Regions from separate parts of the Nocardioides salarius genome, predicted to be linked through region 3. Evidence: predicted binding sites of a transcription regulator. Region 3 holds the regulator's gene; each other region holds the start of a gene.
What was found. Region 3 encodes LexA, which represses DNA repair genes until DNA is damaged. Its sites were predicted from a motif close to TCGAACANNTGTTCGA; they were not measured.
Positions count from the first base shown of each region.

Region 1: JOE61_RS13605 (HNH endonuclease signature motif containing protein) is a predicted target of LexA. The motif match lies at 1,817-1,832, and genes of this name have one in related genera.
Region 2: JOE61_RS15975 (HNH endonuclease signature motif containing protein) is a predicted target of LexA. The motif match lies at 8,515-8,530, and genes of this name have one in related genera.

Region 1 covers NZ_JAFBBZ010000001.1:2,820,149-2,830,150, reverse strand. Annotated here, with positions in the region: gene soxR (redox-sensitive transcriptional activator SoxR) at 1-402, shown strand, start outside; gene JOE61_RS13605 (HNH endonuclease signature motif containing protein) at 403-1,803, opposite strand; gene JOE61_RS13600 (GNAT family N-acetyltransferase) at 1,923-2,504, opposite strand; gene JOE61_RS13595 (hypothetical protein) at 2,506-2,802, opposite strand; gene pdxH (pyridoxamine 5'-phosphate oxidase) at 2,988-3,662, opposite strand; gene JOE61_RS13585 (citrate synthase 2) at 3,788-4,891, shown strand; gene JOE61_RS13580 (DUF2252 domain-containing protein) at 4,940-6,418, opposite strand; gene JOE61_RS13575 (class I SAM-dependent methyltransferase) at 6,506-7,114, shown strand; gene JOE61_RS13570 (YybH family protein) at 7,129-7,587, opposite strand; gene JOE61_RS13565 (GNAT family N-acetyltransferase) at 7,652-8,146, opposite strand; gene JOE61_RS13560 (zinc ribbon domain-containing protein) at 8,127-8,567, opposite strand; gene serC (phosphoserine transaminase) at 8,635-9,774, shown strand; gene JOE61_RS13550 (DUF202 domain-containing protein) at 9,787-10,002, opposite strand, start outside.
Region 2 covers NZ_JAFBBZ010000001.1:3,311,492-3,321,493, forward strand. Annotated here, with positions in the region: gene purE (5-(carboxyamino)imidazole ribonucleotide mutase) at 1-112, shown strand, start outside; gene JOE61_RS15930 (heparan-alpha-glucosaminide N-acetyltransferase domain-containing protein) at 121-1,281, shown strand; gene JOE61_RS15935 (CoA-binding protein) at 1,259-1,684, opposite strand; gene JOE61_RS15940 (Dps family protein) at 1,773-2,318, shown strand; gene JOE61_RS15945 (sigma-70 family RNA polymerase sigma factor) at 2,423-3,190, shown strand; gene JOE61_RS15950 (crotonase/enoyl-CoA hydratase family protein) at 3,207-4,091, opposite strand; gene JOE61_RS15955 (LCP family protein) at 4,088-5,281, opposite strand; gene JOE61_RS15960 (acyl-CoA thioesterase) at 5,305-5,811, shown strand; gene JOE61_RS15965 (LCP family protein) at 5,873-7,333, shown strand; gene JOE61_RS15970 (5'-3' exonuclease) at 7,370-8,434, shown strand; gene JOE61_RS15975 (HNH endonuclease signature motif containing protein) at 8,594-9,868, shown strand.
Region 3 covers NZ_JAFBBZ010000001.1:1,353,293-1,363,294, forward strand. Annotated here, with positions in the region: gene JOE61_RS06570 (VOC family protein) at 1-374, shown strand, start outside; gene JOE61_RS06575 (methyltransferase domain-containing protein) at 376-1,200, opposite strand; gene JOE61_RS06580 (LysM peptidoglycan-binding domain-containing protein) at 1,369-1,695, opposite strand; gene lexA (transcriptional repressor LexA) at 2,019-2,753, shown strand; gene JOE61_RS06590 (alkaline phosphatase D family protein) at 2,860-4,557, shown strand; gene JOE61_RS06595 (alkaline phosphatase family protein) at 4,557-5,870, shown strand; gene JOE61_RS06600 (DUF305 domain-containing protein) at 5,955-6,578, opposite strand; gene JOE61_RS06605 (hypothetical protein) at 6,669-7,145, opposite strand; gene JOE61_RS06610 (ATP-dependent DNA helicase) at 7,256-9,163, opposite strand; gene JOE61_RS06615 (SGNH/GDSL hydrolase family protein) at 9,391-10,002, opposite strand, start outside.

The DNA.
Region 1 (10,002 bases), 1.5 Mb from region 3:
GAGGCCCGAGGTCTCATCACGAGCACGCGTACCGCCGGCGACCGACGGCGCTACGCGCGGGCAGTCCTGCGTCGCGTCGCCGTGATCAGGGCCGCGCAGCGGGTGGGCCTGACCCTCGACGACGTCGGCGCAGCCTTCGCCGACGTACCGGCCGAGGCCGCCCCGACCCGGGTCCAGTGGGCCCGGATGTCGGCCCGCTGGCGTCCGGTCATCGACCAGCGCATCGCCGACCTGGAGAAGGTCCGCGCCGAGCTGGACGGGTGCATCGGGTGCGGATGCCTGTCCCTGCAGCGCTGCCGGCTCTACAACCCTGACGACGTGCTCGCCGACGAGGGTTCCGGCTCACGCCGCCTCTTCCCCGACGTCCCCGACGTCCCCGACGTCTCCGACGAGCAGCCCTGATCAGGCGGCGGGGTCGAGGACGAGCTGGATGTCGGGTCGGTAGATCTCGAAGGTGCTGGTGGGTCGTCGCGGTGGCGGCGGCGGGGCCCCGGCTTGTTGGCCGAGGGGTCGGGTGCCGGTGTGGTCGACGAGGTAGGTGGCGCCGTGGGGGTCCCGCCACAGGTGGATGCCGGGGAAGGGTTGTCGGACCTGCCACTGCCCGTGGGTCTTGAGGCGGTGGTGGCTGGTGGTCAGCGGACCGTAGTTCCCGATCTTGCTGGGACCGCCCCGGCCGTGGGGGTCGGTGTGGTCGACCTGCAGGTGCTCGCTGGTGCAGGAGCCGTAGGGGAAGGTGTCGGCCGGGGAGAGCAGGCGCACGGCTCGGCGGTGGCGGGCGGGGATCTCGTAGGCGTCGACGGGGGCCTGGTGGGCCAGGTCGAGGACGGGGCGGATGGTGAAGCGTGCGTGGGGGCCGAGGGTGTCGCGGACCCAGGCGCGGGTGACGGGGCCGTGACCCTCGAGGCGGGCGACCGCCTCGAGGGGGCGGCCGTGCTCGTCGAGCTCGACCTGGTCGCGGCCGTCGAGGTGGACCACCAGGTCGACCCGCGGCCCCACGTCCGCAGCGCCGGGCTCGGTGGTGCCAGTGGTGAGCTGGAGGGCGGCCAGGACGCGGCGGTCGTCGATGGTGACGCTGCGTTCGTCGGTGCGGGCCTCGTCGTCCTCGCGCAGGGCGCCGGGCTCGTCGGGCAGTGCCGCCTGGAGCGTCGTGGCGTGCGCGCTGACGGCGCGGTCGATGCGGGTGATGGTGGCGACGTCGGCGCGGATGAGGAAGGAGGCCATGCCGTGCTCGGGTCGCCCGATGATCTTGGCGAAGCGGGCCTTCTTGGCGCGCTCTTCCTTCTCGCGGGCGATCGCGGGGGCGGCGGAGGCGACCTTGCCGGCCACGAGCGCCTCGAAGCGGGTCCAGGGGATGCGCCCGTCGGCCGACTCGGCGACCTCGGCGTCGACGTGGGCGGCCTCGGCGCGGGAGAGCTCGCGGGTCTTGGTGACCACGTGGCGGGCGTAGGAGGCCCGGACCTCGAGGGCCTGCACGCGCGCCCACAGCGCGGGGTGGCGGTGGTGGAGGTCCTGGGCGTCGCCGATCAGACGGGCCGCGGCCCAGGTGGTGAGCCCGATGCGGGCGCCGAGCTCGGCGGCGGCGAACTCGGTGACCTCCGCGACCCCCTCACCGCCGTAGCGGCGGGCCTGCTCGCGCCCGGGCAGGCGCCGCTGCTGGGGGTCGAGCCGCTCCGCGGAGTGCATCACCGCCCAGTGCTGGGCGAGGACCAGCAGCTCCACCTCGGCCTCGCGGACGGAGCGCGCGCAGGCTGAGGCCCGGTCGAGGACCTCGGCCTCGCTCAGGTCGTCCAGCGGCGTCTGCATACCCCGATTTTACTCGAACTGGTGTTCTAGTCAAGGGGTGATCGGTCCCTGTGGATGGCCACCAGGAGCCACCGACGGCCCACTGCGGACCGACGACGGACGCCGGGACCTCCTCCCCCTCAAGGCAGGTCGCGCCGCACCACGAGGCGCGGCATCCGGCTGGCCACGGCGGCCGTCGTGCCGACGACCTCGAAGCCCACCTTCTCGAACATCGCCCGGGTGCCGACGAAGGCCATCGTCAGGTCCATCCGCTCCCCCACCGGGTCGACCGGGTAGGCCTCGACGGCCGGCGCCCCCTCGGACGCCGCCCAGGCCACCGCGCCCTCGAGCAGCGTTGTCGTCACCCCCTGCCGGCGGTGACCACCTCGTACGACGACGCAGATGATGCTCCACACGGGCAGGTCGTCCACGGGCCTGATCAGCCTCGACGCGGCCAGCTTGGGGTTGTCGGCGCGGGGACCGATGCTGCACCAACCCACGGGCACGCCGTCGCGGTAGGTGACCACGCCCGGCGGGTGCTCGCGCTCGCACAGCGACCGCATCGCCCGCTCACGGCTGCCCCGGCCCAGCTCCTCGACCTGGGAGGCAGGGAGCCGGTGCGACAGGCACCAGCAGTGCGAGGCGCGCCGGTTCGGGTTGACGACGTCGGCGAAGTCCTCGAACCGGTCGGGGGTGACCGGGTGTGTCTCCCAGGTCCCCACGTCACCGCGCCGGACGACCGCTCTCGTGCTGCCACCGGCGCAGCCCCACGAGCACACCCTGGGCGACGACGCCGATGCCGAGGAGGACCAAGCCCAGCACCACGACCACGAGGCTGACCAGGGCTCGACCGCTCGGCGGCTCCGTCGAGTCGATCCCGGTGATGAGCCCTGCGGTGGTGACCACGAGCCCGACCACGATCCACGCCCAGCCGCCGGACGGCTCGTCGGGGCCGGGCGAGGCGTCCCCTACCGAGCCCCCGTCGCCACAGGTGGGGCAGATGGAGGCAGCCGGGGGCACCTCGTGACCGTTCCGGCAGCGACGCAGATCCGAGACCATGGGCCCAGGGTGCCAGCCGGGTACGGCCCCGGGCCAGCACCGCGGCGGGGGCTCGCTCCGGTCGGCTGCGGCTACTCGGCGACCCGGTCGTGTGCCTGGGGACGCGCCATGCCGCGGCCAGGGGCCACGACCCAGACCACGACCCGTCAGGGCGCCAGCCGCTCCACCGACCACCCGGCGTCCGAGCGGCGGTAGACCAGCCGGTCGTGCAGGCGGCTGGGCCGGCCCTGCCAGAACTCCACGGCCTCGGGCAGCACGACGTAGCCGCCCCAGCCGCCGGGCACCGGCACGGGGGCACCGGCGAAGCGCTGCTCGGCCGCGGCGTACGCCGCCTCGAGCTCCTCGCGGCCGGCGACCGGCGAGGACTGGGCCGAGGCCCAGGCGCCGAGCTGCGAGCCGCGCGGGCGCTCGGCGAAGTAGGCGGCGACCACCTCGCGCGAGAGCCGCTCGACGACGCCGTCGACGCGCACCTGCCGCTCGAGCGGGTGCCACGGGAAGAGCAGCGCGGCGCGGGGGTTGGCCTCGAGGTCGGCGCCCTTGCGCGAGCCGTGGTTGGTGTAGAAGACGAAGCCCTGCCGCCCGGCCCCGTCGTCGAGCCCCTTGAGCAGCACCGTGCGCGCGGAGGGCGCGCCGTCGGCGGAGGCGGTGGCCACCACGACCGCGTTGGGCTCGTGCAGCCCGGCCGCCCGCGCCTCGTCGAACCAGCGCCCGAACATGGTCCACGGGTCGGGGGCGAGCCCGGCCTCGGTGAGGCCGGCGGCGGCGTACTCCTGGCGCAGGGCGCGCAGCTGCGGGGACGTCACGTCGGAGGGCTCGGGCATGGTCCTCACGGTAGCCAGCGGGCGACCACCCCGCGGGGTCCTGGACCGCCGCGTGCCGCGCGGGCAGCATCACTGACACAATGCGACGGTTTGGACGCAGCCGCACACGACACAGGAGTCATGCGATGACCGAGGTACACCACGGGCTGGAGGGCGTCGTCGCCTTCGAGACGGAGATCGCCGAGCCCGACAAGGAGGGGTCCGCGCTCCGCTACCGCGGCGTCGACATCGAGGACATCGTCGGCCGGGTCCCCTTCGAGAACGTCTGGGGTCTGCTGATCGACGGTGCCTACACCCCCGGCCTGGCCCCGGCCGAGCCCTTCAACCTGCCGGTGCACACCGGTGACGTCCGCGTCGACGTGCAGGCCGCGGTCGCGATGCTCGCGCCGGCCTTCGGCTTCGGCCAGACCTACGACATCTCCGACGAGCAGGCCCGCGAGGACATCGGCCGCCTGGCCGTCATGGTCCTGTCGTACGCCGCCCAGTCGGCGCGCGGTCTCAACAAGGCCGTCGTGCCCCAGAAGGAGGTCGACGAGGGCGCGACCCTCGCCGAGAAGTTCCTGATCCGCTGGAAGGGCGAGGCCGACCCCAAGCACGTCAAGGCCATCGACGCCTACTGGAGCAGCGCGGCCGAGCACGGCATGAACGCCTCCACCTTCACCGCCCGCGTCATCACCTCCACCGGTGCCGACGTGGCCGCCGCCTTCTCCGGCGCCATCGGCGCGATGTCGGGCCCGCTGCACGGCGGCGCCCCGAGCCGCGTGCTCGGGATGATCTCCGACGTCGAGGAGTCCGGCGACGCCGAGGCCTACGTCAAGGGCCTGCTCGACCGCGGCGAGCGGCTGATGGGCTTCGGCCACCGCGTCTACCGCGCCGAGGACCCCCGTGCCCGGGTGCTGCGCCGCACCGCCAAGGAGCTCGACGCGCCGCGCTACGCCGTCGCCGAGGCCCTCGAGCAGGCGGCCCTCAAGGAGCTGCGCGAGCGCCGCCCCGACCGCGTGCTCGAGACCAACGTGGAGTTCTGGGCCGCGATCGTCCTCGACTTCGCCGAGGTGCCGGCCAACATGTTCACCTCGATGTTCACCTGCGCCCGCACCGGCGGCTGGTCGGCGCACATCCTGGAGCAGAAGCGCACCGGTCGCCTGATCCGCCCCTCCGCGGTCTACACCGGCCCGGGCTCGCGCCCGGCCTCGGAGATCGAGGGCTGGCAGGAGGCCTGGGGCGCCTGAGCCCCCGCTCCGGCCGGCCCGCCCTCGCGGGCCGGCCCGGAGCACCCCTCAGCGGAAGACGCGGTCGACCATCGCGAAGGCCCCCAGCTCCTGGTCGGAGCGGAAGTGCCGGTGGTCGGCCCGCACCCGGTCGGCCGCCTCGGCGGCGTACTCCACGATGTCCTGCACGAAGAGCTCCTCGGGGCCGATCGCCTCCAGCACGTCGGGCTCGATGTCGTGGTCGACCAGGCCCGCCTCGTCGGAGAGCGCGTGCGACTGCGCGAGCGAGGCGCCGCAGATGGCGGCGTACCTGCGCCACTGCTTGTCGGAGAGCTCGTCGAGGTCGATGTCGTCGCGGTACGGCGAGCGCTCGCGCACCATGAAGCTCAGCCCGTCCATCTCGACGGCCCCGTAGAACCGGTCGCCGCGCACCAGGTGCACGCCCTGGGCATGCGAGATCCGGTCGGCGTTGCCGTCGACGACGTACTCCGAGGGCGGCACCAGCCCGGCCAGCGCCGAGCGCCGTGCCTGCTTGAGCTCGAGCAGCAGGTCGTCGGTGCCGTCGGCGTTGGGGCCCTCGACCATCAGGTAGTAGCGCGGCAGGCCCAGCGAGGCGGTGCCCTGCCCGAGTCGCTGGCACACGTCCTTGACCCGCATCGAGCCGGCCCGCGCCGGCACCTCGATGTCGTTCTCCCGCACGAAGCGCTCGAGCGCCTCCTGGAACTCCGGCACCCGCGAGGTCACCGGCACGTGCTCGTCGTCGGCGCGGAAGCCGCGGCGGTACTCGTCGTGGTACTTGCGCGCCAGCCAGCCGTCGCGCTCCTCCTTGGCCGACTCGAAGAGCCGGCGGATGATCTTCGGCGCGTTGTCCTCGCGCATCTGGCCCTGCTGCTCGGTGGCGTCGGTGGCGTAGCCGCGCATCGCCTCGACGTAGCCCCGCACGAACGCGGCGGCGATCCGGCGCTGCTGCTTGCGCCCGTGGCCGCCCTCCTCCTGCGCGGCGATGACGAAGCCCGTGGCGCCGCGCTTGAGGTCCCAGGTGAACGGCGCGTAGTAGGCCTCGTCGAAGTCGTTGACGCCGAAGATCGGCACGTCGTCGGCGCTGGGCATCACCCCGAAGTTCTCCGGGTGCACGTCGCCCAGGGTCAGCACCGTCGGCATCCAGGCGTCCTCGCCGGCCAGGTCGCGGTAGAACAGCAGGCAGGTGCCGCGGAAGAACGAGAACAGCGAGTCGTGCAGCTTCTCGAACTTCTCCTCCGCGTCCTGGCTACGGCTGGAGATCCGGGTCTCGTGGTCCTCGCGGATCGTCTGGCGCACGTGGCGGCGGCGCTCCAGCCCGCTGAGGTGGCGGGGCAGGAAGACCATCTCGCCGCGCGCCCGCTGCAGCGCCAGGGAGCGGAAGGCCTCGACCCGTGAGCCGGTCTGCGTGCCGGCCCCCACCGCCTGCGCCAGCTGCTCCTTGGTCATCGTGGACCGGCCGGCCACGTCGGCGTCGCGGGCGCGCTGCATCAGCTCGGCACGGGTCAGGGCATCGGCGTCATCGCTCATCGTCCCTGTCTACCCGTCCGCACCGGCCGGACCCACTCCCCGGCACCGCTCGCCCGAAGGGGTGGCGATGGCCTAGGGTCGTCGGCCATGACCAGCCGCGATGCTGTCCGACTATGGGACGCCGAGGCCCCCGGCTTCGACCTCGCCGCCGACCACGGCCTGCTCGACCCTGCGGTGCGCGCTGCCTGGTCGCGGCTGATGCACGACCTGCTCCCCCCGCCCGCGAGCCGGGTCGCCGACCTCGGCTGCGGCACCGGCACGCTGGCGCTGCTGCTCGCCGAGCACGGCCACGCCGTCGACGGGATCGACTTCTCCCCCGAGATGGTGGAGCGGGCGCTGACCAAGACCGCCCACGAGCCCGACGTCAACGTCACCGAGGCCGACGCCTACGACCCGCCCCTGGCCCCCGGCGACTACGACGTGGTGCTGTCGCGCCACGTGCTGTGGGCCATGCCCGACCCCGTCGAGGCGCTGCGGCGCTGGTCGGCGCTGCTCGCCCCCGAGGGGCGCCTGGTGCTGGTCGAGGGCTACTGGTCGCAGGGCGACGGCACCCGCGGCGGGCTGACCGCTCAGGAGGTCGTGGCGGCGCTGGGCGCCGTCGGGCGCACCGGCTCGGTGCACCCGCTGCCCGACCCGCAGCTGTGGGGCAAGCGCATCGACGACGAGCGGTACGCCGTCGTCAGCCTCGCCCCCTGATCGACCGGCCCTGATCAGCCGGCCCTGACCAGCAGCTCGCGGCTGGGCGAGACCGGCTGGGCGCCGTTGAACAGCTCGAAGCGCCAGCGGCCGTCGGTGGCGCTGAGGATGCCGGAGAGCTGGAAGCGCACCCGCTCGCGCAGCCCGTCGGGGTAGTCGAGGACGGCCTCGGCCTCGGAGACGAACCACAGCACGTCGCCGCGGCGCCGCGACCAGGTCCCGCCCGTCTCCCCCGTCGCCCCGGTCTCCCAGGTGATCGTGAAGGCCTCCTCGAAGAGCTCGGCCAGGAAGGGCCGCAGCTCCTCGGCGCCGTGCGCGTGCTCCCCGAGGTCGTCGCCGTAGACGGCACCGTCGGGCGAGAAGCAGTCGACCGCGGCCTCCACGTCGCGGGCACCGAACGCCTCGGACAGGCGCTCGAGCGCACCCGCCACGATCTGGTGGGGCTGCTGGGGGAGGTCGGTGGTGCTGCTCATGCTCCCTCAACGACCCGCCCGCCGCCGGGGTACGCCCCCGACGGGTGAGGTCCGGCCGGGCGCGTCAGAGCAGCTTGCCGAAGCACCGCGAGAGCGGTGCGTCCTTGTAGAACCCGAAGCCCGGCACCGGCTCGTAGCCCGAGGACGTGTAGAGCGCGATCGCCTCCGGCTGCATGGTGCCGGTCTCGAGCACCACGGCCCGGGCTCCACTCTCGGCGGCGCTGCGCTCGAGGTGGGCGAGGATGCGCCGCGCGAGGCCGCGCCGCTGGGCCCGCGGGGCGACGTACATGCGCTTGACCTCGACCGTGACCAGGCCGGGGAAGGTGACCACGTCGCTGCGCCGCCACGCCCCGGTCGCGACCGGCTCGCCGTCGAGCCGGCCGACGTAGAAGCTGCCGGTGGGCGGCTCGAACATCGCGGGGTCGAGCGGCGTCTCGTCGGGTCCGCCGTAGCGCTCGGTGTAGAACGCCTGGACCTCGGTGACCAACCGCGTCACGTCGGGGTGCGCGAAGCCGACCCGCTCCAGCTCGAAGGTGCCCTCAGGCGAGGGACGCGCCACACCCGTCACAGAACCTCGCGTCCTCGTCGTTGCGCACCCCGCACGAGCGGCAGTACGGGCCGCCGGCGGCAGCGGTGCCGCGCTCCCGGTCGTCGACCGTGCGTCCGACGCCCATGATGCCCTCCCCGTCGGAGAGGTAGGCCGCCGACTGCTTGAGCGTGGGCATCGTCTCGCCCGCGACGTAGCGCGACTGCGCACCGATGGTGCTCGCGTTGAGCATGCCCAGGCCGACGACCGCGACCGGCATGCCACCGAGGAAGGCGGCGATGGCCAGGCCCGGCGGCGAGTCGTAGCCGTCGTAGCCGAAGACGGTGGTGATGCCCCAGGCGAAGACCGCACCGCCGACCAGCAGCAGCACGCCCCCCAGGACGCGCAGCCCGATGCGGGTGCGCGCGGTGTCGGGCAGGTCGTTCCTCGTCATCACGGCTCCTCGCCTCGGGCCGCCGCTGCCACCACCCGTTGCGGGCAGCCTGCGGTCAGCAGGGACAATAGGTCCTGTGAGCGACCCCGTGGTGGACCTGCGCATCCCCGACGACCTGCTGCCCGGCGACGGCCGCTTCGGCTCCGGGCCGTCGAAGGTGCCCACCGCCCACCTCGACGCGCTCGCCGCGACCGGGGCGACGCTGATGGGCACCTCGCACCGGCAGGCACCGGTGCGCTCGCTGGTGGGCCGGGTGGTCGAGGGCGTGCGCGCCCTGCTCGACGTGCCCGAGGACCACGAGGTGGTGCTGGGCAACGGCGGCTCGACCGCCTTCTGGGACGTCGCCACCCACGGGCTGGTCGAGCGGCGCAGCCAGCACCTGACCTACGGCGAGTTCACCTCCAAGTTCGCCACCGCGGTCGCCGGCGCGCCCTGGCTGGAGGAGCCGTCGGTGCGCAGCGCCCCCGCGGGCTCCCTCGCCGAGCCGCTCGCGGAGGCCGGCGTCGACGCCTACGCCTGGGCCCACAACGAGACCTCCACCGGTGTGATGGCGCCCGTCGTGCGGCCCGAGGGGACCGACCCGGGCGCCCTGGTGCTGGTCGACGCGACCTCGGGGGCCGGCGGGCTGCCCGTCGACCTCCGCCACACCGACGTCTACTACTTCGCCCCCCAGAAGGGCCTGGCCTCCGACGGCGGGCTGTGGGTCGCCGTCATGTCGCCCGCGGCGCTCGAGCGGGCCGGGCGGATCGCGGCCTCGGAGCGCTACGTACCGGCCTTCCTCGACCTGCCGACCGCCATCGACAACTCGCGCAAGCAGCAGACCTACAACACCCCGGCCGTGGCCACCCTGTTCCTGCTCGCCGAGCAGCTCGACCGGCTCAACGGCCTGGGCGGGCTGCCGGCGGCCGTCGAGCGCACCACCCGCTCGTCGCAGCACCTCTACGCCTGGGCCGAGCAGCGGGCCTGGGCCAGCCCCTTCGTCACCGACCCCGCCCACCGCTCGCTGGTGGTCGGCACCGTCGACCTCGACGACGCGGTGCCCGGCGCCACCGTCAGGTCGGTGCTGCGCGCCAACGGCGTCGTCGACGTCGAGCCCTACCGCAGCCTGGGCCGCAACCAGCTGCGGGTGGGCATGTTCCCCGCGGTCGACCCCGACGACGTCGTCGCGCTCACCCGCTGCGTCGACTGGGTCGTCGAGCGACTCTGAGGTCGGGCGGGCTCAGCCGAGCAGCAGCGCGGCGAGCTCGGTGAGCGCCACCAGCACGACGGTGCCGGTCAGCAGCAGCGTCGCCCGGCCGCCCCGGCCGGGGCCGGGCCTCGGCTCGCCGTGGCGCGCGCGGTAGCGCGCCAGCCCCTCGAGCGCCACCCACCCGCCCAGCACGGCACCGGCAGCGGCCAGCAGCACCACGCCCAGACCGACCCGGCCGATGGTGAG
Region 2 (10,002 bases), 2.0 Mb from region 3:
GCTGCAGGAGCGGATGGTCGCCTTCCAGGAGACGCTGCGCGAGGCCGCGCACGCCAAGGGCGAGGTCGTGCGCCGCGAGGCCGGGCGCCGCGCGCCGCGGGTCGGGTTCTGACCGAGGTGGTGCGGCCGGGCCGCCTGGTCGGGATCGACCTGGCGCGCTGCCTGGCCCTGCTGGCCATGATGGCCACCCACCTGCTCGACCAGCGCGACCCCGACGGGTCGCTGAGCGCGTCGGCGTGGCTCTTCTCGGGCCGCGCCTCGGCGCTCTTCGCCCTGCTCGCCGGGGTCAGCCTGGCACTGCTGTCGGGCCGGACCCGGCCGCTGCGCGGTCGGGCGCGGGCCCGCCGCTCGGCCGGGCTGGCGGTGCGCGCCCTCCTGGTGGCGCTGGTGGGCCTGGCCCTGGGCGAGGTCGACTCGGGGATCGCGGTGATCCTGACCCACTACGGCCTGCTCCTGCTGCTGGGCCTGCTCGTGCTGGGCCTGCAGGCGCGCACGCTCGCGGTGCTGGCCGCGGTGTGGGTGGTGCTGGGCCCGGCGGTGGCGCAGGTGCTGCGGCCCGAGCTGGCGCCGCGGGGCTTCGCGAGCCCCTCGTTCGAGCAGCTGGCCGAGCCCGGCCGGCTGCTCTCGGAGCTGCTGTTCACCGGCTACTACCCGATGGCCTCGTGGTTCGCCTACCTGCTGGCAGGGATGGCGCTCGGGCGCCTCGACCTCGCGGCGCTGCGCCGCCGTACGCTCGTGGCGCTGGCAGCGGCCGGGGGCGCGGTGGCCGTCGCGACGACCTGGCTCTCGCACCGCCTGACCGAGCGCGAGGACGTGCTCTCCGCGCTGGTGCCCGGCGTCACCGCGCGCCGGGGGCCCGAGGTCGCCGCGTCGCGGCTGCGCGACCAGGTCGAGGGCGGGCTCTTCGGGCAGACCCCGGTCGAGGGGCCCTGGCAGTGGCTGCTCGTGGTGGCGCCGCACTCGACCACGCCCTTCGACCTGGCCCAGACCATCGGCAGCGCCGTCCTCGTGGTCGCGCTGTGCCTGCTGCTGGTGCGGCTGCTGCCGGGCCCCGCGGTCGACGGCGTGGCGGTGGCGGCGGGGGCGGGCGCGGCCACGCTGAGCCTGTACACCCTGCACGTGCTGATGACCACCGAGGCGGTGTGGCCCTCGGAGTCCTCCGACGGCACCGCCGTGCAGTACGTCGTGGTGCTGGGTCTCGGCGCGCTGCTGGTGGCGACGGGGCGGCGCGGGCCGCTGGAGGCGGTGGTGGCGCGGCTCAGCGCCGGCGCCACTCGATAGCCGGGCAGGTGTCCATGACCATCGGCACCCCGGCCGCCGTGGTGCGCTCGAAGGCGGCCTCGTCGACCACGCCGAGCTGGAACCACACCCCGCGAGCACCGATGCGCACCGCCTCGTCGGCGAACGGCCCGGCGGCCTCGGAGCGGCGGAAGACGTCGACGACGTCGACGGGCACGTCGATGTCGGACAGGGAGGCGAACGCGCGCTCGCCGAGCACCTCCAGGCCGCCCGGCCGGGCGGCCGCGGGGTGCACCGGGACGATCCGCTTGCCGCGCTCCTGCAGCAGCGAGGCGATCGAGTACGCCGTGCGGCTCGGGTCGCCGGACAGGCCCACCACCGCCCAGGTCGAGCACTCCTCGAGCATCATCTCCACCCAGGCGGGGTCCTGCCAGCCGCGACTCATGCACCCGAGCCTAGGTCGCCCCCGACAGCAGGGACGCCCATCCCCAGGGGTGGTGGGTGCCCCCGGCGGGCGGGCTAGGTTCGGGCCCATGGCCAACATCAAGTACACCGTCCCCGGCATGACCGACGCCGACGCGGAGCGCGTCATCACGCTCCTGCAGGACAGGCTGCACGCCGCCAACGACCTGCACCTGACCCTCAAGCACGTGCACTGGAACGTCGTGGGCCCGCACTTCATCGCCGTGCACGAGATGATCGACCCCCAGGTCGAGGCCGTGCGCGGCTTCGCCGACGACCTCGCCGAGCGGATCGCCACCATGGGCGGCTCGCCCAAGGGCACCCCGGGCTCGATCGTCGACAACCGCAGCTGGGAGGAGTACTCCCTGGGCCGCGGCACCACCCAGGAGCACCTCGGCGCGCTCGACCTGGTCTACCAGGGCGTGATCAGCAGCTACCGCTCCGGCATCACCGAGCTCGGCGACCTCGACCCGGTCACCGAGGACATGTTCATCTCGCAGACCGACAAGCTCGAGTTGTTCCACTGGTTCATCCGCGCCCACCTCGAGGACAAGGGCGGCTCCCTGTCCACCGAGGGCGCGTCGTCGGAGAAGGACGCCGCGCAGTCGGCCGGCTGAGCCTCGTCGTCCCGCCGGACGCCCGTGCCCCTCGTGGGTGCGGGCGTCCTGTGCATTTCGCGGTCCTGCTGCGGTGACCTGGGTGGCTCTGCCACGATCGGCGCATGGGCGTGGGCGACTCCCGACGGCGCGTCGAGACGGCGCGTCTGCTGCTGCGGGCGCGGGTGAGCCAGGGCGGGGTCCGCGAGGACTACGAGAACCAGGTCGTGCGCCTCAACCTGCCGGTGGCCCTGGAGATCGCCCGGCGCTACCGGGGCCGGGGGATCGCCGACGACGACCTCGACCAGGTGGCCAGCCTCGGGCTCGTCAAGGCGGTGCGCGGCTTCGACCCCACCCTCGGCGAGGACTTCCTCGGCTTCGCGGTGCCGACGGTCCGCGGTGAGGTGCGCCGCCACTTCCGCGACGCCGGCTGGGCCGTGCGGCCGCCGCGGGCGGTGCAGGAGATGCAGGCCCGGGTCGCCCGCGCCGAGGCGCGGCTGTGCCAGGAGCTCGGCCGTGCTCCCCGGCGCTCGGAGATCGCGGTGGCCCTCGACGTGCCGCTGCAGATGGTCGTCGACTGCCTCAACGCGGCCGGCTGCTTCTCGCCGGTCTCCCTCGACGACGAGGGCGCCGAGCCGGGGCAGCCGTCGGCCACGGCCACGATGGGCGGCCCCGACCCGGCCTTCGCCAGCGCGGAGGCGCGCGTCGCGCTCGCCCCGCTGCTGCGCGACCTCGACGAGCGCGAGCAGACCATGGTCCGGATGCGCTACTTCGAGCACGCCACCCAGAGCGAGATCGGCGCGGCCGTCGGGCTCTCCCAGGAGCAGGTCTCGCGGCTGCTGGGCGCCCTGCTCGAGCGGCTGCGCCGACAGCTCGCCGACGCCGCCGCCTAGTCGGGCCTGGCTGGACCTAGCCGCGGGGGTGGATGCGGGGCAGGGCCGAGGCCTTGCCGCGGAACCGCGGTGCGCGCTTCTCGCGGAAGGCCGCCACGCCCTCCTTGCCGTCGCCCAGCGAGGTCCAGTACATCGCCAGCGAGTCGGAGAGGTGCGCCTCGAGCGGGTGCGCCAGGGCGCTGTTGCGGTAGAGCATCTGCTTGGCCAGGCCCAGCGCCACCGGCGACCGGTCGCGCACGAACGAGCGCGCGAGCTCCTGGGCCGCCGGCACCAGGTCGTCGGGCTCGTGCACCGAGCGCAGGAGACGCCCCTCGAGCGCCTGCTCGGCGGTCAGGACCTCGGCCGAGTAGACCCACTCCAGCGCCTGCTGGATGCCGACGATGCGCGGCAGGAACCAGCTCGACGCGGCCTCGGGCACGATGCCCAGGCGACCGAAGACGAAGCCGATCTTGGCCTTCGTCGAGGCCAGGCGCAGGTCCATCGCCAGCGTCATCGTGGCGCCGATGCCGACCGCGGGGCCGTTGATCGCCGCGATGACCGGCTTGGGCAGCGCGTGCACGGCCAGGGTCACCTTGCCGCCCGTGTCGCGCACGCCGGCGTCGTACGGCGCCTCGTCGTAGGCGGCGCGGAACTCCTCGGGGGTCGGGCGCAGCGACTCGTCGAGACCGAAGACGTTGCCCTCGGCCGAGAGATCCATGCCGGCGCAGAAGGCCCGGCCGGCGCCGGTGACCACGACGGCGCGCACGTCGTCGCTGCGCAGCTCGGTGCGGAAGACCGACTCGAGCTCGCGGGCCATCGTCAGGTCGAAGGCGTTGAGCTGGTCGGGACGGTGCAGGGTCAGGGTGGCGACACCGTCGTCGTCGGTGGTGATGTCGAGCGTGTCGTGGCTGGTCTGGCTCATCCGGTGGTCCCCTTCGGCAGTCCGGACGGCGAGCACAGGCCCTGCCCGATCCGGTCGGTGTCGTCGTCGATGATCGCCTGGAACATCTGCGGCGCGCGCTCGGGGTCCCAGTTGACCTGGAGGTCCTGGATCGGCACCCCGCAGGTCAGGCCCTTCTCGCCGTTGACGCGGGTCATCGCCATCGCCCACATGCCCGCGCGCCAGGGCGCCATGCCCTTGCCGAGCTCGACGGTGTCGGTGGCGGCCATGTTGAGGCGCCAGTAGCGCACGGGGTTGAGCACCGACCAGGGCGAGAGCACCTTGTCGCCGACCGCGGAGACCACCTCGCGCTGGGCCTGGGCGCGCTGCACGTCGCCGAGGGCCGTGTAGGTCTTGCGGGAGCGGGCGTAGCCCAGGGCCGTGACGCCGTCGGCCTCCTGGCAGCCGGCCTTGACGTCGAGGTTGGCCAGCGGGTCCTGCATCGCGTTCTCGGGGCAGATCTCGACGCCGCCCACGGCGTCGACCAGGCCGACGAAGCCCCCGATGCCGATCTCGACGTACTCGTCGACGCGGATGCCGGTGTTCTGCTCGATGGTCTTGACCAGCAGCTTGGGGCCGCCGAAGGCGTAGGCGGCGTTGATCTTGGTGGTGCCGCGGTCGGGCACCTCGACCAGCGAGTCGCGCGGGATCGACATCAGCAGGTTGGGGCCGGCGCCGGTGTGCAGCAGCATGATCGTGTCGGTGCGCTGCCCGGCCGCGTTGCCCGTGCCGAACTCCTTGCGCTGCGCGGGGGTCAGGCCCTCGCGCGAGTCGCTGCCGACCAGCAGGTACGTCGTGCCGGGCTGCTCGTCGGGGCGCTCGCCGCCCGGCGCGAAGGCGACGTCGTCGACGCGGGTCCAGGCGTAGATCGGCACCGCGACGAGGAAGACGATCCAGGCCACCAGCAGCAGCGCGAGGTGGCGCAGCCGCGGGCGGGGGCGCCAGCCGCGCCCGCCGCGGCCGCCGTGCTGGGTCGGCGGTGGGGCCGGGGGCTGGGCCGGTCGCTGGGCCGGTCGTTGGGTGGGCGGCTGGGCCGGTCGCTGGGAGGGGGTCGGGCGCGGTTGCACCGGCATCCGCTGGGTGGCGTCGGGCTCCGGGGGCGATCCCTTGCCGCCGTACAACCAGTCGAAGCGCTCTTCGTCGCCGTCCCCGCTGCCGGGCCGCTGTGCCATGCGCCGGAGGCTACCGTGCCGCCATGACCCCCTCGCGCCCCTCGTCCTTCGCCCGGGTCTCGTTGTCGGTGATGACCTCGAGCAGCCAGGCCAACCTGCTGGGCAACATCCACGGCGGCGAGGTGGTCAAGCTGGCCGACTCGACAGCGGGTGCGGTCGCGCAGCGCCACAGCGGGGGACCGGCCGTGACCGCGGCGCTCGACGAGATGGTCTTCCTGCGCCCGGTGCACGTCGGCGACATCGTGCGCACCCTCGCCCAGGTCAACTGGGCCGGGCGCTCCTCGATGGAGATCGGGGTGCGGGTGGAGACCCAGCCGTGGAACGACCCGTCGGTCGGGTCGCTGCACGTGGCGTCGGCGTACTTCGTCTTCGTCGCCGTCGACGCCGAGGGCCACGCGCGCGAGGTGCCGGGGCTGCTGCCCGAGGACGCCGACGACGAGCGGCGCTGGCGCGAGGCCGAGATCCGGCGCGCGCACCGCCTCGCCCGCAAGAGCGAGATCGAGGAGGGTCGGCGCGGCGCTCCCTCGTGACGGCTGGGACTGGTGATACTGCTGGGACGACAGGTTCCGCCCCAGCAGGAAGGCACTCTCGATGCCACCCGTCTCTTCCCCCCGGGTGCTCGACGGCCAGGAGGCCCCGGCACGCACCAGCGCCGCCGACCGCGCTGCTCGGGTGCGCTTCCGGCGCGCCCTGGCGCTGATGGCGATGACGCTCGTCGCGCCCGGCTCGGCCCAGCTCACCGCCGGCAACCGCCGTGTGGGCCGCCTGGCCCTGCGCGTGTGGCTGGTCGTCGTGGCGACCACCCTGCTCACCGGGCTCGTGGTGCTGCTCGACCCCGAGAAAGCCGTGACGCTCGGCTCGAAGGCCTGGCTGCTGCTCGTGGTGCGCACCGCGCTGCTCGCGGGCGCCGTGGGCTGGGCGGTGCTGTTCATGGACGCCTGGCGGCTGGGCCAGCCGCTGAGCCTGGGCCTGGCGCACCGGCGCGCGGCCGTCGGGGTCAACGGCGTGCTCTCGCTCAGCGTCGCCGGGTCGCTGCTCTTCGGGGCCCACCTGGTGGGCGTGCAGCGCGACCTGATCGTGACGATGTTCGGCTCCAGCGAGGTCGCCGGCTCGGCCGACGGACGCTTCAACGTGCTGCTGATGGGCGGCGACTCCGGGGCCGGGCGCTGGGGGCTGCGCCCCGACTCCCTGACCGTGGCCTCGATCGACGCGACCACGGGTCGCACCGTGCTGGTCTCGCTGCCGCGCAACATGCAGGACTTCCCCTTCGCGGAGGGGTCGGTGATGGCCGAGCAGTTCCCCGACGGCTTCGACGCCGACTACCTCAACGGCGTCAGCACCTGGGCGCAGGACAACGCCGAGCTGTTCGGCGACTCCGAGGAGGACCCGGGCGTGCAGGCGACCGTCTCGGCCGTCGAGGGCATCACCGGCCTCGAGGTCAGCTACTGGGCGATGGTCAACCTGCAGGGCTTCAAGGACCTCGTCGACGCGGTGGGCGGGGTGACCCTCACGGTGCGCCAGCCGATCCCCGTCGGCGGCCTCGGCTCCGACGTCTACGACTACATCGAGCCGGGCACGCGTCAGCTCGACGGGTTCGAGACCCTCTGGTACGCCCGGGCCCGCGAGGGCTCCGACGACTACTCGCGCATGGCGCGGCAGAAGTGCGTGATGAACGCGATGCTGCAGCAGGTCAGCCCGCAGTCGGCGCTGCAGAACTTCGAGAAGATCGCCCAGGCCTCCTCCGAGATGATCTCGACCAACCTGCCGGCCTCCGAGCTCGACCGCTTCATGTCGCTGGCGATGAAGGCCAAGGAGCAGAAGATGTCGAGCCTCTCGCTGGTGCCGCCGATGATCAACACCGCCGACCCCGACATCGACCTGGTCCAGCGCAAGGTCGCCGCGGCCATCGAGAAGGCCGAGGGCAGCGCCGCGCCGAAGACGAAGGCGAAGACGAAGCCGGACTCCACCTCCGCGGTCACCGGTGGTTCCGTCGGGTCGCTCTCCGAGGGGTACGCCGCCAACCAGGCCGGCGACCTGTCCGGCGCCTGCTGAGAGCGGGGTCGGCGGCGCCGCCTAGCCTGGGGGGTGATGTCACCTGATCCCGGCACCGTGCTGGTCGTCGACGGCAACTCGTTGCTGCACCGCGCCTTCCACGCCTCCGCCCGCAGCGGCTTCCGCGACGCCGCCGGGCGCCCCGCGTGGGCGGTGCGCGGGCTGCTCTCGCAGCTGGTCGCGGCCGTCGACCGCGCCATGGCCGACGCCGTGGTGGTCGGCTTCGACGATCCCGGGGCGAGCGTGCGGCGCGAGCGGTGGCCCACCTACAAGGCGCACCGCACCGAGAAGCCCGAGACGCTGGTCGAGCAGCTCGACTCGGTCGTGGGGGTGCTGCGCGAGCTGGGGGCCGCCGTCGTGGTGCCGCCCGGGCTCGAGGCCGACGACGTGCTGGCCAGCGTCGCCGCCCAGGCGCCGACCGCGGGGTGGCGCACCGTGCTGGCCACCTCCGACCGCGACAGCTTCGCGCTCGTCGACGAGCACACGCGGGTGCTGCGCATCCTCAACGGCGGGGTCGACGCCTCGCCGCTGCTCGACCCCGCCCGGCTGTTCCTGGTCACCGGGGTGCGCCCCGAGCAGTACCTCGACCTCGCCGCGCTGCGCGGCGACGCCTCCGACAACCTGCCCGGGGTCGCCGGCTTCGGGGCCAAGACCGCCGCCAAGCTGCTCGCCGCGCTCGGCACCGGCGCCGACGCCCTCGCCGACGCCGCCGCCGGGGGAGAGCGCTGCCGGGCCGCGGTCGGCCCCGCCCGCACCCGCACCCTGGCCACCGACGAGGCCCGCGAGCGGTTCTGGCTCAACCGCGAGGTGATGGCGATGGCGCGCACCGTCGACGTCGGGATCGACCCCGGATCACCCGCCCCCGGCGCCCTGCCCCTCGACGAGGCGGCGGTGCGCTCGGTCTTCGGGCGCCACGACCTCTTCGTCAACGGCGCGGTGCGGGCCCTGACCCTCGCCGAGCCCGTCCCCGGCGCGCCGGAGCGCGAGCACACGGCGTACGCCGACCCCCGCTGGCGGGCCGCGCCCACACCCCGCCCGCCCCGCCTCCCCGCGCCCCCGCCCCCCACGGCCCCCGTCTTCTCCCAGGACACCCTCTTCTGACGGCCGAGCAGTCAGTTTTGCACCACCGACAGGTCAGTTCTGCACCATCGACCAGTCGCTTTCGCACCCTCGAGACGGTCTCGAAAAAAGTTTCGATCTGCCTGTGGAAAACGGCTTCTGACCTGGTGCTTTGTCGGTGGGTCCTGAGATACTTCACTCATGGCCACCACCGCGACGCACCCCATCGGCGGTGCTGTCGCGCGGGTGCACTCGGCCCTCGATGACGTGGCTGGTACGCCGGTGTGGTCGATGAGCCAGGAGGCCACCGCGCAGACGTTGGTCGAGGTCTCTCGGGCCGAGGCCCGGTTGGTGGAGGTGCGCTCGCAGCTGTTGTCGCACGCCGAGACGGTGGCGGTGGCGGAGACGAATGCGTCGCCGTCGGTGGCGGTGTGGCACTCCAACGCGACCCGGTCGACGAAGCGGGAGTCGTTCCGCCAGGTCCGCCTGGCCGAGGGGTTGGATCGCTACGACCTGGTGCGGGAGGCACTGGGGCGTGGCGATGTCATCGCGGAGCAGGCCTCGGCGATCTGCACAGCGCTCGATGAGCTGCCCGACGACCTGGACGCCGGTGTGTTGGAGCAGGCGACGAAGGCGCTGGTGGCGTTCGCGGAGGTCCACGACGCGAAGGCACTGCGGGTGCTGGGCCGCCGCATCCTCGAGGTCGTGGCACCGGAGGTGGCTGAGGCGTGGGAGGCCGAACAGCTCGACCGCGAGGAGCGCGAGGCCGAGAAGTCGGCGGTGTTCCGGATGCGCGAGGACGGCCACGGCCGGATCAAGGGGTCCTTCACCGTGCCGCTGCTGGCCGGCCAGATGCTGGAGCGGGCCCTGCTCGCCTTCGCCGCCCCCAAGCACCAGATCGCCAACCGCGCCACCGATGAAGGCGAGCACGAAGAGCAGGACGAGGCGCCGGTGCCGGCACGCCGCCCCACCGCGCAGCGGCTCGGTGCCGCGTTCGTCGAGCTCATCGAAAGGCTCAACCCCAAGGAACTACCCAAGGCAGGTGGCGTGAACGCCACCGTCGTGGTGACCATGACCCTCGACTCCCTCAAGGATGGCCTGGCGGCCGCCACCCTCGACACCGGTGACCGGATCAGCGCCGCCACCGCGAGGCGGCTGGCCTGCGAGGCCGGCGTCGTGCCCGTGGTGCTGGGCGGCAAGAGCCAGCCGCTCGACGTGGGCCGCGCGAAGCGGTACTTCACCCCGGCCCAGCGGGTCGCGATGGGTATCCGTGACGGTGGCTGCACCGCGAAGGGCTGTGACGCCCCGCCGGCGATGTGTCACGCCCACCACGACGACCCGTGGTCGTGCCACGGCCACACCGACCTCGACCGCGGACGACTCCTATGCCCCTACCACCACCGCCGCATTCATGACCCGGAGTACGAGAGCGACGTCGGGGCTGACAACCAGGTCACCTTCCACCGACGAACCTAGGAGCACTCCGCTCCTGGCGCCGTTGGTTGAGCAGCGAGGGCCGAAGGCTCGAGCGATGCCGAAACCCGGTGAGCCCATGGCGTACGGCGCGTGGTTGCGGCGGGCGGGCCACTCACTGGGTCTCGGCGTCGCTC
Region 3 (10,002 bases):
CCGACCCCAGCGCGGCCGGCTCCTGGCTCAGCGAGCAACTCGGCTTCGACGTCGCCGTCGACCTCGGCTGGTACGTCAGCACGCGCCACCCCGACCAGGCACTGAGCGTGGACTTCGTGCAGCACGACCACGACACCTGGGTCGAGCCCGCCCCGGGCGTGCGCGGCACCATGCTCGCGCTCGTCGTGCCCGACGTCGGCGCCGAGCACGACAGGCTGGTCGCGGCCGGGGTCCCGCTGCTCAAGCAGCTCGTGACCGAGCCCTGGGGACAGCGCCGGATGCAGGTCGCCGGACCCGACGGCCTGGTCGTCGAGCTGATCCAGCCCGTCGAGCCGGACCCGGACTGGATGGCCGCTCAGGGTCTGTCCAGCTGACTCACCGCTCGTCGACGCCCGGTCGTGCCGGGCGCTGCGCGACGACCTGCCACAGCGCGCCGAGCCGGAGGAACGGCTCCTGGTCGCACAGCGCGAGCTCGAGGCGCTCCAGCGCCGCGAAGTAGTCAGGGTCGGCCTTGAGGGTGTCGTCGGCGAGGTAGTCGTTGGCGACGCGAGCGGCGTACCGGCCGACCACCTCGAGCCCGGCGTCCACCAGGAGGCCCTCGACCTCCTCGGGAGGCACCGCCCGGGCGGTGGTGGCGAAGGTGGCCGACTCCATGTCGTCGCGCTCGAGCTGCTCGAGCGCCGCCTCCGGGCCCTCGCGCACCAGGCGGCCGAGCACCCGGGCTGCGGGGTTGGGCGCCATCACCGAGACCCGTCCGCCGGGGCGCAGCGCCCCCGCCAGACGTCGTACGTCGGCAGCGCCGGTCTCGGCGGGGCGGTAGTGCACCACGAAGTGGCACAGCACCAGGTCGAAGCCGCCGCCGACCGCGCCCAGGTCGTCGATCGACCCCTCGACGGTCACCAGCCGCTCCCCCACCCCGGCCGACTCCGCGCGCGAGCGGGCCTCGGTGAGCCAGGAGGCGGCGGGGTCCAGGACCGTCACGTGGTGACCGGCCAAGGCCAGCGCGACCGCGTCGCGGCCGTCGCCTCCGCCCACGTCGAGCACCCGCAGCCCGCCGCCGGGCCCGCCCAGCGCCTCGGCCTGGCGGCGCAGCGTCTCGCGCACCACGCTGAACCGCAGCCGGCCCCACGGCGCCTCGCACCAGGCCTGCCACTGCGCCAGTCGTTCCTCGAACACGTCGTCGTCGCGAGCCGCACCCATGCCCCCACCCTGACCGAGGCGCACCCGGACATGGCGCGAGGGGCGGGCCCACTGCGGGCCCGCCCCTCGTCTTTCCCCTGGTTTCGCCGGCCGGGGTCGAGGCGACCGGCGAAAATCGTGGGCGGCCAGGTGGCCGCCGTGCCCGGACCTCACGCCCGGGCGTCCGGCTCAGCCGGCCGGGACGACCAGCCGCTGACCGGTGACCACCAGGCCACCGTCGAGGGAGTTGAGCCGCTGGATGCGCTCGATGACCTCACGCACGTCGCCGGCCTCGGCACGCTCGGCGGCGATCGCCCACAGCGTGTCGCCCGTGCCGACGGTGATCATCTCGGTCGCCGGGGTGGGACCGGACTCGCTGGTGGCCACCGAGCCGCCGGCCAGGACGACGCCCACCAGGGCGACGAGCAGCAGGCCGAGCGCCAGCACCACGAGCCGGCCGCGGCGGGTCAGCCGGACGGTGGTGGACAGGGCGGGAGTGAGGGTCATCGTGCTCATCTGGACCTCCTGGGGAAGGGGGTGGTCGGGTGGTCGATCGCTGCGAGGTGATGTCTACCGACGACCACCGACAGTCCCGCTCGAGCCGGCCATCAGGCGCCGGATCGACCAGGTGTTCGATCGAACACATGAGCGAGACTAGATCAGGTGTTCGATGCACGCAAGGGGTCCGGTGAACAATTGTTCGAGACGGTGGTGACGCCCGGCGCCTCGCGACACGCAGTCGAACAGATGTTTGAAGTCGGGCGCGCGCGGCGATACCGTGGCCCCACGACCATCCGAGCGGACTCCCCGGCTCGGGCCTCGCGCACGAAAGGCACACGATGGCGACCAAGGACGGCGGCCCCCGCAAGCGGGGCGTCGCAGAGCTGCCCGACGGGCCCCCTGACGCGACCGGTCTGACCCCGCGCCAGGTCAAGGTGCTGGCCTGCATCAAGGAGGCCATCGAGACCCGCGGCTACCCGCCGAGCATGCGCGAGATCGGCCAGGCCGTCGGCCTGACCAGCACCTCCAGCGTCTCCCACCAGCTCAAGGTGCTCGAGGAGAAAGGCTTCCTCAAGCGCGACCCCCACCGCCCCCGCGCCCTCGAGGTCTTCCTGCCCGAGCTGATGGCCCGGCGCAAGGCGATCTCCTCGGCCGACGAGAGCTCGGTCGACGAGACCGACATCGGCAACACGATGCCGCAGGCCTCCTACGTGCCGGTCGTGGGCCGGATCGCCGCCGGTGGCCCGATCCTGGCCGAGGAGCGCGTCGAGGCCGTCTTCCCGCTGCCGCAGCAGCTCGTCGGCGACGGCCAGCTGTTCCTGCTCGAGGTCTCCGGCGACTCGATGATCGACGCCGCGATCTGCGACGGCGACTACGTGGTGATCCGCCAGGAGCAGACCGCCAGCAACGGCCAGATGGTCGCCGCCCTGATCGGCGAGGAGGCCACCGTCAAGACCTTCCAGCGCAAGGACGGCAAGGTCTGGCTGCTGCCCCACAACGACGCCTACGAGCCCATCGACGGCACCCACGCCTCCATCCTGGGCGTCGTCACCGCCGTGCTGCGCAGCGTCTGAGCCCCACCACCGACCCTCACCGACCCGCCGTCGAACCGACGGTGAACAGTCGGTGTCGACACCCCCGTCCGCGTCACGCGGGCGGGGTTTCGTCGTTGGATGAGGCGTGACCCCACCCCAGAGCCCGACCTCGACCTCGCTCGCCCGGCGTACCGTGCTGGCCGCCGGAGGCGCCGGCAGCGCCGCGATCGCCGTCGGCAGCGGCGTCCTGCCGGCCGCCCAGGCGGCCCGGGCCCGCCACGACGTCTTCGCCCACGGGGTCGCCTCGGGCGACCCGCTGCCGCGCGCGGTGCTCATCTGGACCCGGGTCACCCCCACCCGCGCCGCCACCCCGGGCTCCGGCAAGGGCCCGCGGCTGGGGGTGCGCTGGGAGGTCGCCACCGACCGCCGCTTCCGCGACGTGGTGCGCCGCGGCCGCTTCGTCACCAGCGCGGCGCGCGACCACACCGTCAAGCTCGACGTGCGCGGCCTGCGGCCCGCGACGACCTACTACTACCGCTTCATCGCCCGCGGCCAGCGCAGCCCCGTCGGCACCACCCGCACCGCCCCGGCCAATCGCGCCACGCCCGACAACCTGCGCTTCGGCGTGGTCTCCTGCGCCAACCTGCAGGCCGGCTGGTTCAGCGCCTACCGGCTGCTCGCCGAGCGCGACGACCTGCACGCGGTGCTGCACCTGGGCGACTACCTCTACGAGTACGCCCCCGGCCAGTACGGCATGGGCCAGTCCAACGTCGACGTCCGCGCCCACGACCCGGCCCGCGAGATGGTCTCGCTGTCCGACTACCGCCGCCGGCACGCGCAGTACAAGACCGACCCCGACCTGCAGGCGCTGCACGCGAGGTACGCCTGGATCGTGACCTGGGACGACCACGAGGTCACCAACGACCAGTGGCGCAAGAACGCCGAGAACCACGACGACAGCGAGGGCGACTACCTCAAGCGGCGCGCCCGCGCCCACCGCGCGTACGACGAGTGGATGCCGGTGCGCATGGACGGCACCGCCTCGCTGGGCGACGGCGCCCGGCTCTACCGGCGGCTGCGCTTCGGCGACCTGGCCGAGATCAGCATGCTCGACCTGCGCACCTACCGCTCCCAGCAGGTCGCCACCCCGGTCGTCGACGCCGAGGTCAACGACCCGTTGCGCACCATCACCGGCAACCGGCAGATGGAGTGGCTCAAGGACTCCCTGACCCGGGGCAACCACGCCCCGCAGTGGAAGGTGATCGGCAACCCGGTGATGATCGCGCCCGTCACCTTCGCCGACCTGCCCAACGAGCTCATCGACCCCGTCAACAACGTCACCGGGCTGCTGCCGCAGGACGGCGCGCCGTACAACGTCGACCAGTGGGACGGCTACACCGCCGACCGGCGCGAGGTCTTCGCCCACATCCGCGACCACCAGGTCAAGGACGTGGTCTTCGTGACCGGCGACATCCACTCCGGCTGGGCCTGCGACCTGCCGCTGGACACCTCGGCCTACCCGGTGCTCGGCGACTCGGTCGGCGTCGAGCTCGTCTGCTCCTCGGTGACCTCCAACAACCTCAAGGACATCACCGGCCAGCCCGCGCTGACCCCGGTGGTGGAGGCCGCGATCCAGGCCAACAACCGCCACATCAAGTACCTGAACTTCGACGACCACGGCTTCTCGGTGCTCGACATCACCGCCGAGCGCACCCAGATGGACTGGTTCGTGATCGGCGCGCGCGACGACAAGCAGACCACCGCGACGCACGACGCGTCGTTCGAGACCCTCGCCGGCACCGGCACGGTGCGGCGTGTGGCGACCCCGGTCGGAGACCGCTGATGTGTGAGCCCAGCACGCCCCGCCGCACCGACGGCCAGGCGCCCTTCGACCGTGGGCTCGGCGAGATCCGCGCCGGGCGGCGTACGGTCCTGACGGCCGCGGCCTCGGGCCTGGCGTTCTCGACGCTCGCCGGCCTCGACCCGGCCGTGGCCGCCGGCCCCGCGACCCGCAAGCGCGCCTACGTGCTCGTCGTCGACGGCTGCCGGCCCGAGGAGATCGACAGCGGCCTGACGCCCCACCTGCTGGCACTGCGCGAGGGCGGCGTGCACCACCCGCGGGCCACCTCGATGCCGGTGATGGAGACCATCCCCAACCACACGATGATGATGACAGGGGTGCGGCCCGACCGCAGCGGCGTGCCGGCCAACGCCGTCTACGACCGCGAGCTGGGCGACGTCCGCACCCTCGACCAGCCCTCCGACCTGCGCTTCCCCACCGTCATCGAACGCCTCAACCGGCGCGGGCTGCGCACCGGCACGGTGCTGAGCAAGGAGTACCTCTACGGCATCTTCGGCGAGCGGGCCACGCACCGCTGGGAGCCGTTCCCGATCGTGCCGATCTCGGGGCACGCCCCCGACGAGTTCACGATGCGCGCGACGCTCGACATGGTCGAGACGTTCGACCCGCACCTGGTCTTCGTCAACCTGGGCGACGTCGACCGGCTCGGGCACACCGACCTCACCGGGCCCACCACCCTCGAGGTCGCGCGCCGGCTCGCGCTGGTCAACACCGACCGGCTCGTGGGCGACTTCGTGGCCGAGCTGAAGAGCTCGGGGCGCTGGGAGCACTCGATCGTCATCGTGCTGGCCGACCACTCGATGGACTGGTCCTACCCCGACCGCATCGTCTCGCTGCAGGGGCCGCTCTCCGAGGACCCGTTCCTCGCCGGGCGCTTCGCGATCGCCGACAACGGCGGCGCCGACCTCGTCTACTGGACCGGCCCGCGCGCCCAGCGCGACAAGGCCGTACGCCGCATCCGCCGCATCGCCGCCGACGTGCCCGGCGTGCTGAAGGCCTGGGACCGCCGCGCCGACTGGCTGCGCCTGGGCCCCGAGTCGGGCGACGTGGTGGTCTTCTGCCAAGCCGGCTGGCGCTTCAGCGACCCCGACGTCTTCTCCAACCCCATCCCCGGCAACCACGGCCACCCCGCGACCCGCGCCATCCCGTTCTTCATCGGCGGCGGGCACCGCTCGGTCACCCCCGGCAAGGTCTCCCCGCGCCACGCCCGCACCACCGACGTCGCTCCCACCGTCGGGGCGTTCTTCGGGCTGAAGCCGCCGCGGGGCGGGTACGACGGGCGCTCTCGGCTGTAGGCCGGCGGAGCGGGGCGAGCCGCGGGACGTCATACATCCCGCGGCTCGCTGACGTCCCGCCCGTATGACGTTCCGGGGGGCCGGTCAGCCGAGGAGGTCGCGCATCGTCTCGATCTCGACGCCCTGGCTCTCCTCGATCTCGGCGGCGAGCTCGACGGCCGGCCGGTAGCGGCCGTCCTCCTGCTCGGTGCGGGCCATCTCGACCGCGCCCTCGTGGTGCTCGATCATCATCTCGAGCCACATCGTCTGGAAGTCACCGGCGCCGGCGGCCTGCAGGGCGTCCATGTCGGCGCCCGACATCATGCCGGGCATGGCGTCGTCCATGCCCTCCATGGTCTCGGACATGTCACCGGAACCGTGGCCGGCGTTGGCGTGGTCGAGCATGGTCGGCGGGACCTCCTCGTCCCAGTCGCCCAGCCAGTCGCTGAAGGTCTCGATCTCGGGCACCTGGGCGTCGCGGATGCCCTCGGCCAGCTGCGCGACCTCGGGGTCGAGGTCGCGCCCGCGGGTCAGGTCGACCATGGCCACCGCCTGGGCGTGGTGCTGGACCATGTCGCGCGCGAAGGCGACGTCGGCGTCGTTGTGCTCGGTGGCCGAGAGCTCGGTCGTGGTGGTGCCGGCCTCCTCGCCGCCGCAGCCGACCAGGGAGGTCGCGAGGGCGGTGACGAGCAGGCTCGCGCCCAGGGCGCGGGTGAAGCGGTGGGACATGGGTGTCTCCTGGTGTCAGGTGGTCCGGGAATCGTGCGGGGCGGCGGTGCCGCGCGGAGCCGACGTACGTCGGGCGCGGCGCAGCGCTGCTCAGCACCTGACGACGGAGAACTCCCACACCGCTGGTGGACCCGTGCCTCCCGGCCGGGCGCGGGAGGTGACCCTCAGGGCCAGTGCGGACCGCAGCTCGGCCCACACCGGCGGTGCTCGGTGCCGCAGGCCGGCCAGGGCCAGGAGCATGCCGGCGGCGGCGGCCAGCATGGCGGCGCACAGCACCACCATCTCCGCGGCGCCGTGCGGGAGGCCGTGCCCCTCGTCCGCCGCGGCCACGGTGCCGTGGTGGGCACCGTGCTCTACGGCCGTCCCGGTCGAGTCAGCTGCAGGGGCGACGGAGACCCCCGAGGCCGGGGCGCCGTGGCTGACGCCGACGCCGTGCAGCCCGAGCGCGTGCATGCCCAATATCCCGAGCACGAGGGCGGCGACGGCGACCAGCAGGCCGACACCCACGGGCGCGGTGCCACGGCTCCGGGCCACCTGGGCCGTCGGCGTCGAGCTCACCACCTGCACGCCCCCAGCCTAGGAGCGGGTCCCCCGGACGTCATACCTCGCTGGGCTCGCTGACGTCCCGCCTGTATGACGTCCCGCGCCGCCGGGACCCCGAGCCCGCGGCGGGGGCCTCAGCCCTTCGCGGAGGAGGCCAGCCGGGCCAGCGCCTTGCGGACCACGGCCGGGTCGGTGGTGGTCCACATCGGCGGCAGGCTGGCCTTGAGGAACGAGCCGTAGCGGGCGGTCGCCAGCCGCGGGTCGAGGACGGCCACGACGCCGCGGTCGGAGGTGGTGCGGATCAGCCGGCCCGCGCCCTGGGCCATCAGCAGCGCCGCGTGGGTGGCCGCGACCTGCATGAAGCCGTTGCCGCCGGCCTTGTCGGCCGCCTTCTGCCGCGCGCTCATCAGCGGGTCGTCGGGGCGCGGGAAGGGGATGCGGTCGATGAGCACCAGCTGGCAGGTGTCGCCGGGCACGTCGAGGCCCTGCCACAGCGACAGGGTGCCGAAGAGCACCGTGTGGGGGTCCTCGACGAACTGCTTGGCCAGCTCGGGCAGCTGCGCGTCGCCCTGGGCCAGGATCGTCAGGTGCGGCAGCCGCTCGCGCACCGCCTCGGCCGCGGCCTCCGCGGCCCGCCGCGAGGAGAACAGCCCCAGCGCGCGGCCGTCGGCGGCGTCGACCAGCTCGACGATCTCGTCGAGCTGGGCCTTGACCAGCCCGTCGCGACCCGGCTGCGGCAGGTGCCGGGCGACGTAGAGGATCGACTGCTGGCCGTAGTCGAAGGGGCTGCCCACGTCGAGGCCGCGCCAGGGCAGCACCCCGTCGCCCGGCGCGATCTCGCGCCCCATCCCGACCCGTTCGGTGGGCTTGAGCCCGACGCTGGTGGCCACCGAGGCGAAGTCGCCGCCGAGCATCAGCGTCGCCGAGGTCAGCACCACCGTCTTCTCGCTGAGCAGCTTGTCGCGCATCGGCCCCCACACCGCCAGCGGCGCGACGTGGAGGCGGGCCGGCATCCGCTCGCGGGCCTCGCCCAGCCACAGCACGTCGGACTCCAGGTCGGCGGCCATCCGCTCGGCGACCGCGAAGACGTCCTGCACCATGCCCTTGGACTGCTGCTTGCCCGGGTCGCCCTCGCCGTCCTTCGGGTTGTCCTTGGGGTACGCCGACACGCACGCGCGGGCCGCGTCGCGCACGAGCTGCAGCGCGTCGCCCAGGTGCACCGGCAGCCGCTCGAACCGGCCCGCGTCGGACTCGGCCATCGCGTCGCGCAGCGCGTCGGCCGCATCGGCCAGGTCGTCGGCCTCGGAGCCGTCGACGTGGCGCTGGGAGCGCTTGGCGGCGCGCTCGACGTCGAGCGCCGACAGCTCGTCGGTGGCGGCCTGGGTGACCCGCGCGGTCAGCTCGTGGGCCTCGTCGATCACCACGGCGTCGTACTCGGGGATCATCGGCACGCCCTCGATCGCGTCGATCGCGAGCAGCGAGTGGTTGGTGACGATCACGTGGGAGCGGTGCGCCTTCTCGCGCGCGACCTCGGCGAAGCACTCCTGGCCGAAGGGGCAGCGCGCGGCGCCGAGGCAGTCGCGGTGGCTGACGCTGACCTGGCGCCACTCGCGGTCGGTGTGGCGCGGGGCCGAGTCGCGCTCGCCGGACCCGCCGTCCTCGGCCTGCTTCTCCGCCCAGGAGCGCAGCTCGAGGACCTTCTGGCCCATCGACCCCTCGGGCATCTGCACCAGCGCGCCCTGGTCGTCGGGCACGCCCTCGCGCACCCGGTGCAGGCAGGCGTAGTTGGAGCGGCCCTTGAGCACCGCGAAGGAGGTGTCGACGTCCTTGCCGGCGCTGGAGGACTCCACCGCCTTCATCAGCCGTGGGATGTCGCGCTCGACCAGCTGGTGCTGCAGCGCCAGGGTCGCGGTCGCCACCACGACGCGCTCGCGGTGCAGCAGCGAGGGCACCAGGTAGGCCAGCGACTTGCCGGTGCCGGTGCCGGCCTGCACCAGGAGGTGCTCCTCCTCCACGAACGCCCGCGCGACCGCCTCGGCCATCTGCACCTGCCCCGGCCGCTCGGCACCGCCCAGCGCGCTCACGGCCTCGCCGAGCAGGCGCGTCACCGGCCCGACCGGCGCGTCGCTGAGCAGCGGCGGGGTCGCGGCGTCGGTCGCGGCGTCGGTCGCGGCGGGTGAGGACGTCTCAGGCACCCGAGCACCCTAGCCGCGCCCGCCGACACCGCCCCGGGCCCGGGCCGGGGGCTGTGGAGGGCGGGTGCCGCGGGTCACGGACGCGTCGCGCCACGCACCCCCGCCGCCACCCAGTCGCCGAACGCGGCGTGCCCGGCGGGCGTGAGGTGCAGCCGGTCGTCGAGGTAGTCGAGGTCGACGTCGAGCGCCGAGAGGTAGGCGACGTCGTGGCGCGCGGACAGCTCGGCGAGCAGCGCGTCGACCCGGTCGACGTACGCCGCCCGCGACGGCGCCCCGGCGGGCCCGACGACGACCACCCGGTGGCCCGCGACGGTGGAGAGCAGGTCCTCGAAGCCGGTGGTGATCTCGTCGGCGGAGCGGTCCCAGTCGTTGAGGCCGCCCTCGACGACCACCAGCGTCTCGGCGGGCAGCGCGCCCAGGGCGACGGGTGCGCGGGCCGCGAAGGAGACGTCGCCGCAGCCCGAGGCGCGCGCCGAGAAGCCCGAGCCGGAGAAGCCTGCGACGTGCACCCGACCATCGAGCCGCGCGGGCCACGAGGCCGTCGGGTCGGCCAGGCCGAGACCGGCGCTCCACGAGTCGCCCACGACGAGCACCGGTGCCCCGCTGCCGCTCACGGCCGCGGCACGGGCCTCGGCGTCGACGGCGAACCGCTCGCAGCGCTCGGCGTACGAGCCGGTGGCCCGCTC